DNA from 2 places in the Streptomyces sp. NPDC034670 genome. Region 2 is predicted to be linked to the other one. Evidence: riboswitches for the same ligand, from Rfam matches in the RefSeq annotation. Region 2 holds a riboswitch; the other holds the start of a gene.
What was found. A riboswitch is a leader RNA that binds a small molecule or an ion and turns the genes downstream of it on or off. The one in region 2 is predicted to bind glycine.
Positions count from the first base shown of each region.

Region 1: linked by a shared signal. The riboswitch ahead of gcvP (aminomethyl-transferring glycine dehydrogenase) and the one ahead of gcvT (glycine cleavage system aminomethyltransferase GcvT) in region 2 are both predicted to bind glycine.

Region 1 covers NZ_JBVITR010000074.1:9,788-13,684, forward strand. Annotated here, with positions in the region: gene ACZ56B_RS30505 (DNA polymerase IV) at 1-558, shown strand, start outside; gene ACZ56B_RS30510 (PRC-barrel domain-containing protein) at 982-1,356, opposite strand; glycine riboswitch at 1,471-1,566, shown strand; gene gcvP (aminomethyl-transferring glycine dehydrogenase) at 1,741-3,897, shown strand, end outside.
Region 2 covers NZ_JBVITR010000021.1:29,052-32,948, reverse strand. Annotated here, with positions in the region: gene ACZ56B_RS16500 (enhanced serine sensitivity protein SseB) at 1-374, opposite strand, end outside; gene ACZ56B_RS16495 (AAA family ATPase) at 442-1,110, opposite strand; glycine riboswitch at 1,332-1,432, shown strand; glycine riboswitch at 1,433-1,558, shown strand; gene gcvT (glycine cleavage system aminomethyltransferase GcvT) at 1,659-2,786, shown strand; gene gcvH (glycine cleavage system protein GcvH) at 2,914-3,291, shown strand; gene glyA (serine hydroxymethyltransferase) at 3,306-3,897, shown strand, end outside.

The sequences.
Region 1 (3,897 bases), on a different contig from region 2:
CGGAGACTGCGCGGGGCGGGGCTGTCGGGACGGACCATCGTGCTGAAGGTGCGGCGGTACGACTTCTCCACCCTCACCCGGTCCGAGACGCTGCGGGGGCCGACGGACGATCCGGCGGTGGTGCGGGAGGCGGCGGCGCGGCTGCTGGAGTCGGTCGACACGACCGGCGGGGTGCGGTTGCTGGGCGTGGGGGTCAGCGGACTGGCCGACTACACGCAGGAGGACCTGTTCGCACAGGCGGCGGGCGTGGACGAGGACACCCCCGGCGAGGAGCCCGAGGCCGTGCCCGCGCGGGAGCGGCAGCCTCTCACCGGGCGGCACTGGCCGGCGGGGCACGACGTGCGGCACGCCGCGTACGGGCACGGGTGGGTGCAGGGCAGCGGGCTGGGCCGGGTGACGGTGCGCTTCGAGACGCCCGGTTCGGAGCCGGGACGGGTGAGGACCTTCCGGATCGACGACTCGGCTCTGGAGCCGGCGGAACCGCTGCCGCTGGTGACGCGGGGATCCGGGGGAGACGAGCGGGCGGGGACCGCGGGGGCGGGGGCGGCGAGTCCGTGAGCGGGGCCGGTGGGCGCCGGTGCGGGTGCCCGTGGGTGCCGCGTGCGGGCCGCGGGCTCCCGCGGCGTCGCGGTGAGCGCGTTGCCGGCCGTGACCCCGTGGGCGTGCGTCTGCGGGCAGGCCGGAGTCCTCGGACGGTCCGCGTCCCGGTCGCGGCCGGCCGGTCCGGGCGGGGCCCGGGCGTCCCGGAGGGCGCGGAACGGACGGACGCCGGGGTCGCGAAGGGACGCCGCGCCGGTGCGGAACCGGCGCGGTGCCGCGCGGGACGCCCCCGGCCGGCGCGGACCGAGCGGGCCCGCCCCGCAGGCCCCGGCCGGCATGACCGCCGTCCGCGGGCCGGCGGGCGGAACGGCTTTCCCGAGGGGCGCGGCGCGCGGTCGAGGGGTGGCCCGGGCGACGGCCGGGGAGGGACCGGGCGAGTGCTCAGGCCGGTTCGTCCTTGCCCGCGAGCCTGCCGAAGTCGCGGTCCGGGAGCGGGGGCGGGGCGGCCACGTCCAGGCCGTAGTGGTGGTAGAGCTGGAGTTCCTGCTCCGGGGAGAGGTGGCGGCCGACGCCGAAGTCCGGGGCGTCCCTGATCAGGGAGCGTTCGAAGGGGACGTGGAGGGCGCCGTCGATCAGTTCGCTGGGCTCCAGGGGGACGAAGGCGTCCCTGCTGAACAGACCGGTGCGTATCGCCGCCCACTCGGGCACGCCGGTGGCGTCGTCGAGGTAGACCTCGTCGATCGTGCCGATCCGGGTTCCGTTGCGGTCGAACGCCTTGCGGCCGATCAGGTGGCGCGGGTCGATGTCGGTCTGCACGGGCCCTCCACTGGTCGCACACTCATCCGTGAGCACTACGAAAAGGCACAATCGGCGGAGCGGCCACTCGAAGGTCCCGGCGCGGTGCTCGCTGGTACGCTGGCAAACGGCTGCTGACCCCGTGCGGGAGAGTCCTCCAGGCACCATCGGAGGCGCCGAAGGAGCAAATCCTCCCCGGAATCTCTCAGGCCCACGTACCGCACGGACGAGGTCACTCTGGAAAGCAGGGCGGGTGTCGACGGCTTCCGCTCTCACCGACGGTGAAAACCGGACGCCTTCGGACGATCCGGTGAAGCTCTCAGGTCGAGATGACAGAGGGGGAGGCCGTCCGGGCACCCGCGCCGTGGTGCCCCTCGCAGGTCGTCAGACCAGGAGGCCTCCGCAATGACACCCCCTCGTACTCCGCTCTCCGAGCTCGAACAGGGCACGCCCTTCGAGCAGCGTCACATAGGCCCCGACCACGAGGCCCGGGCCAAGATGCTCGCGCAGGTCGGCTACGGCTCGCTGGACGAGCTGACGGCCGCCGCGGTCCCGGATGCGATCAAGAACGCCGACGCGCTGGACCTGCCGGGGGCGCGGAGCGAGGCCGAGGTGCTGGCCGAGCTGCGGTCGCTGGCCGACCGCAACGAGGTGCTCGGCTCCATGATCGGGCTCGGGTACTACGGGACGTTCACCCCGCCCGTCATCCTGCGCAACGTCATGGAGAACCCCGCCTGGTACACGGCCTACACGCCGTACCAGCCGGAGATCTCGCAGGGGCGGCTCGAGGCGCTGCTGAACTTCCAGACCGTGGTCGCCGAGCTCACCGGCCTGCCCACCTCCGGGGCCTCCCTGCTGGACGAGGGGACCGCCGCCGCCGAGGCGATGGCGCTGTCGCGGCGCATGGGCAGGAACAAGAAGGGCCTGTTCCTGGTCGACGCGGACGCGCTGCCGCAGACCATCGCCGTGATCCGGACCCGGGCCGAGCCGACCGGCGTCGAGGTCGTCGTCGCCGACCTGAGCGAGGGCATCCCCGCCGAGGTCGCCGAGCGCGAGATCAACGGCGTGCTGATCCAGTACCCGGGCGCCTCCGGCGCCGTGCGCGACATCAAGCCGGTGATCGACCGGGCGCACGAGCTCGGCGCGCTCGTCACCGTCGCCGCCGACCTGCTCGCCCTCACCCTGCTGAAGTCGCCCGGTGAGCTCGGCGCGGACATCGCGGTCGGCACCACGCAGCGCTTCGGCGTGCCGATGGGCTTCGGCGGACCGCACGCCGGATACATGGCCGTGCAGGAGAAGATGGCGCGCAGCCTGCCCGGGCGGCTCGTCGGCGTCTCCGTCGACGCGGACGGGAACCAGGCCTACCGGCTGGCGCTGCAGACCCGCGAGCAGCACATCCGCCGCGAGAAGGCCACCAGCAACATCTGCACCGCCCAGGTGCTGCTCGCCGTCATGGCCGGCATGTACGCCGTCTACCACGGCCCGCAGGGGCTGCGGACCATCGCGCGGCGCACCCACCGGTACGCGGCGGTCCTCGCCGAGGGGCTGCGGGCCGGCGGCGCGGAGATCGTGCACGGCGCCTACTTCGACACGCTGACCGTCCGGGTCCCGGGCCGGGCCGCCGACGTGGTCGCCGCCGCGCGCGACAACGGCGTCAACCTGCGTCTCGTCGACGCCGACCACGTCTCGATCGCCTGTGACGAGACCACCACCCGGGCGCAGCTCGCCGCCGTGTGGGGCGCCTTCGGCGTCGAGGGCGACGTCGAGGCGCTGGACGCGGCCGCCGGGGACGCGCTGCCGGAGGCGCTGCTGCGCACCGACGACTACCTCGCGCACCCCGTCTTCCACCAGCACCGCTCCGAGACCGCGATGCTGCGCTACCTGCGCCGCCTCGCCGACCGGGACTACGCGCTGGACCGCGGCATGATCCCGCTGGGCTCGTGCACCATGAAGCTCAACGCGACCACCGAGATGGAGCCGATCACCTGGTCCGAGTTCGGGCAGATGCACCCCTTCGCGCCCGCCGAGCAGGCGCGGGGCTACCTCACGCTCATCCACGAGCTGGAGGAGCGGCTCGCCGAGGTCACCGGCTACGACAAGGTCTCCCTCCAGCCCAACGCCGGCTCCCAGGGCGAGCTGGCCGGTCTGCTCGCCGTGCGCGGCTACCACCGGGCCAACGGCGACGAGCAGCGCACCGTCTGCCTGATCCCGTCCTCCGCGCACGGCACCAACGCCGCCAGCGCCGTGATGGCCGGGATGAGGGTCGTCGTCGTCAGGACCGCCGAGAACGGCGAGGTCGACGTCGAGGACCTGCGGGCGAAGATCGAGCAGTACCGCGACGAGCTGGCGGTGCTGATGATCACGTATCCCTCGACGCACGGCGTGTTCGAGGAGCACGTCGCCGACATCTGCGCGCAGGTGCACGAGGCCGGCGGCCAGGTGTACGTCGACGGCGCCAACCTCAACGCGCTGGTGGGCCTGGCCAAGCCGGGACACTTCGGCGGTGACGTCTCGCACCTGAACCTGCACAAGACCTTCTGCATCCCGCACGGCGGCGGCGGA
Region 2 (3,897 bases):
GGCGGCAGCGGGATGCCGACCACGCCGCCGGGGTTCACCGCGATCCCGGCCTGCGGCGGCAGACCGCGGGCGAACTCCACGGCCGGCGCGACGGTGTACGACATGTGGGAGCCGACGACCTGGCGGAACTGCTCCTCGGAGCTGAACACCGGGACGTACGCCTGGCCGTCGAGTTCCATCGTGGGCAGGTCGAGCGGGCCGCTGTGCGGGCCGCCGCCGCTCGGCAGGGGGACCCAGACGAAGCTGCGGCCCAGCACCTCCACGATCCGGCTGCCCGCCGCGGGGACGCCGAGGGAGGCGGAGAGCACCTCCTCCAGTTCGTTTCCTGGCCATCCGCCGTGCGGGTGAGGGTGTGTCTGCGCCGGGAAGTCCATCTGCCTACCGCCTGCCTGGAACCACTGCTGTGACCAAGAAGGCTAACCGCTGCCGCGCCGCGGTCCGTCAGCCCGCGAAGCCGATGCGGCGCAGCGCGTTCGCCGCGTCCCGGTCGAGCAGGACCGCCGAGCCGCAGCCGTCCGGCAGCTCGCCCCGCTCCGCCGCCTGCAGCAGCCGTCCGCTCGCCGCGCGGTGCCGCAGGAACGCGTACCGGGAGACGCCCCGGCCCCGCTCGCGCTGACCGGCCAGCGCCTGCTGCGGGGGGACGTCCAGGAGCAGCAGGTGCAGACGGGCGCCCCGGCGCCGGGCCTCGCGGGCCAGCCAGCGGCGCACCCACGCCTGCGTGCCGCAGTCGTGCACGACGGCCGCTCCGCCCCCGCGCAGGGTCCTGTGCAGCCCGGTGTAGTGGGCGAGGCGCACCAGCGGGCGGTAGACGGCGTACGGCAGGAGGCGCGGCATGCGGCGCTCCCAGCGGTCGCGGGTGTCCTGGGAGTCGACGCGGACGCCGCGCACCGCGCGCCGCATCAGCGTGGACTTGCCGCTGCCGGGCAGGCCCGTGACCACGACGAGGTCGCGGGGCCCGAAGAGCAGGGCGCGCGGGCTGTCACCGGCGCGCCCGCGCAGGTCCTGGACGACCGGCGCCGGCAGCGCGCCGCGGGCCCCCGGGGCCGGAGCGGCCGGCTGCTCGGGCAGCGCGACGCCCGTGGTGGCGGCGCACGCCGTGGTCCTGTTCACCGTGGTTGTCCTCCCCTGGGGCCGGGCACGCCGGTCCCTTTCCCCGCCGAGTGTAAAGAGAAGGTAATGCCCGAGCCTCCCGTTTCCGTCCGTGTCCCGAAACAGCCCCGTCACAGCCCACTGTGACGGACCGCGCACGGTGTGCATACCCGGTGAAGGTCCCCCTGCCGCACCCCGGGGATGCGTGCAATGATGGGCGCGCCAACTGCATACCGGCCGTTTGAATCCGCGCGGGAGAGTCCCCGGCACCGTGTGCCGCCGGGGCGCCGAAGGAGCAAGTCCCTCCCTTGAATCTCTCAGGCCCCGATACCGCGCGGGCGAGGCACATCTGAAAAGCGGGCCGCCGCGGCAGTGCTCCGGCGGCTCCACCCAAGGTGCAAGCCGTGACCCCTCCCCCGCGGGGACGGTCAGGGCGAACCTCTCAGGTTCCGATGACAGATGGGGAGGATCGTCCTCGCCTCCACGCCCGGTTCTCCCCGTGTCCTCGACCCCGCTCGAGCAGGGGGACCCTCGGTGCGGGGGACCCCATCGCCCTGGGAGACCGCCCGATGAGCAGTACCGAACTCCGCCGGACCGCGCTCGATGCGCTGCATCGTTCGCTCGGCGCGACGATGACCGACTTCGCCGGCTGGGACATGCCCCTGCGCTACGGCTCCGAGCGCGACGAGCACAACGCCGTGCGCACCGGGGCCGGGCTCTTCGACCTCTCGCACATGGGCGAGATCACCGTCTCCGGTCCGCAGGCGGCCGCGTTCCTCGACCACGCCCTGGTGGGCGACATCGGGAGCGTCAAGCCCGGCCGCGCCCGCTACACCATGATCTGCCGCGAGGACGGCGGCATCCTGGACGACCTGATCGTCTACCGGCTCGGCGAGCCCGGGGCCCCCGAGTACCTGGTGGTCGCCAACGCCTCCAACGCCCAGGTGGTGCTGGACGCCCTCGTGGAGCGCTCGGCCGGCTTCGACGCCGAGGTGCGCGACGACCGCGACGCCTACGCGCTGCTCGCCGTGCAGGGCCCGAAGTCCCCGGGCATCCTGAAGGGCCTGACCGACGCCGACCTGGACGGCCTGAAGTACTACTCCGGCCTGCCCGGCACCGTCGCCGGCGTCCCCGCGCTCATCGCCCGCACCGGCTACACCGGCGAGGACGGCTTCGAGCTGTTCGTGAAGCCGGAGCACGCGGCCGGGCTGTGGCGGGCGCTGACCGAGGCGGGCCAGGACGCGGGCCTGGTCCCGTGCGGGCTCTCCTGCCGCGACACGCTGCGCCTGGAGGCGGGCATGCCGCTGTACGGGAACGAGCTGAGCACCTCCCTGACGCCCTTCGACGCCGGTTTCGGCCGGGTGGTGAAGTTCGAGAAGGAGGGCGACTTCGTCGGCCGCGCCGCCCTGGCCGAGGCCGCCGCCCGCACCGAGCAGAACCCGCCGCGCGTCCTGGTCGGCCTGGTCGCCGAGGGCCGGCGGGTCCCGCGCGCCGGGTACGCGGTCGTCGCCGGCGGCGAGGTGATCGGCGAGGTCACCTCCGGCGCGCCCTCCCCGACCCTGGGCAGGCCGATCGCGATGGCGTACGTCGACGCGGCCCACGCGGCGCCGGGCACCGAGGGTGTCGGCGTGGACATCCGCGGCAAGCAGGAGCCGTACGAGGTCGTGGCGCTGCCGTTCTACAAGCGGCAGAAGTGACACCGTCGTAGCGTTTTCGGACAGCCGCCCCACGGGTGCGGCCGGGTGCGCCGTGCCCGGCCACGCGTGCCGCCCGCTGTCCGCCCCCTCATCAGCAGTCCCCACCGCGTACAGGAGAATCCAGGCCATGAGCAACCCCCAGCATCTGCGTTACAGCAAGGAGCACGAGTGGCTGTCGGCCGCCGAGGACGGCGTGTCGACGATCGGCATCACCGAGCACGCGGCCAACGCGCTCGGCGACGTCGTCTACGTCCAGCTCCCCGAGGTCGGTGACGGCGTGACCGCGGGCGAGACCTGCGGCGAGCTGGAGTCGACCAAGTCGGTCAGCGACCTGTACTGCCCGGTCTCCGGCGAGGTCACCGAGGTCAACGAGGACGTGGTGAACGACCCGTCGCTGGTGAACTCGGCCCCCTTCGAGGGCGGCTGGCTGTTCAAGGTGCGCGTCACCGACGAGCCGGCCGACCTGCTGACCGCCGCCGAGTACGACGCCCACATCGCCGGCTGAGGAGACGTCGCCGCATGTCGCTTCTGAACACCCCCCTGCACGAGCTCGACCCGGCCGTCGCCGCGGCGGTCGACGCCGAGCTGCACCGTCAGCAGTCCACCCTCGAGATGATCGCCTCGGAGAACTTCGCCCCGGTCGCGGTCATGGAGGCCCAGGGCTCGGTCCTCACCAACAAGTACGCCGAGGGCTACCCCGGCCGCCGCTACTACGGCGGCTGCGAGCACGTCGACGTGATCGAGCAGATCGCCATCGACCGCGTCAAGGAGCTCTTCGGCGCCGAGCACGCCAACGTGCAGCCGCACTCGGGCGCGCAGGCCAACGCCGCCGCGATGTTCGCGCTGCTCAAGCCCGGCGACACGATCATGGGCCTGAACCTCGCGCACGGCGGGCACCTGACCCACGGCATGAAGATCAACTTCTCCGGCAAGCTCTACGACGTGGTCGCCTACCACGTCGGCGACGACGGCCTGGTCGACATGGCCGAGGTCGAGCGGCTCGCCAAGGAGAGCAGGCCGAAGCTGATCGTCGCCGGCTGGTCGGCGTACCCGAGGCAGCTGGACTTCGCCGCGTTCCGCCGGATCGCGGACGAGGTCGGCGCGTACCTCA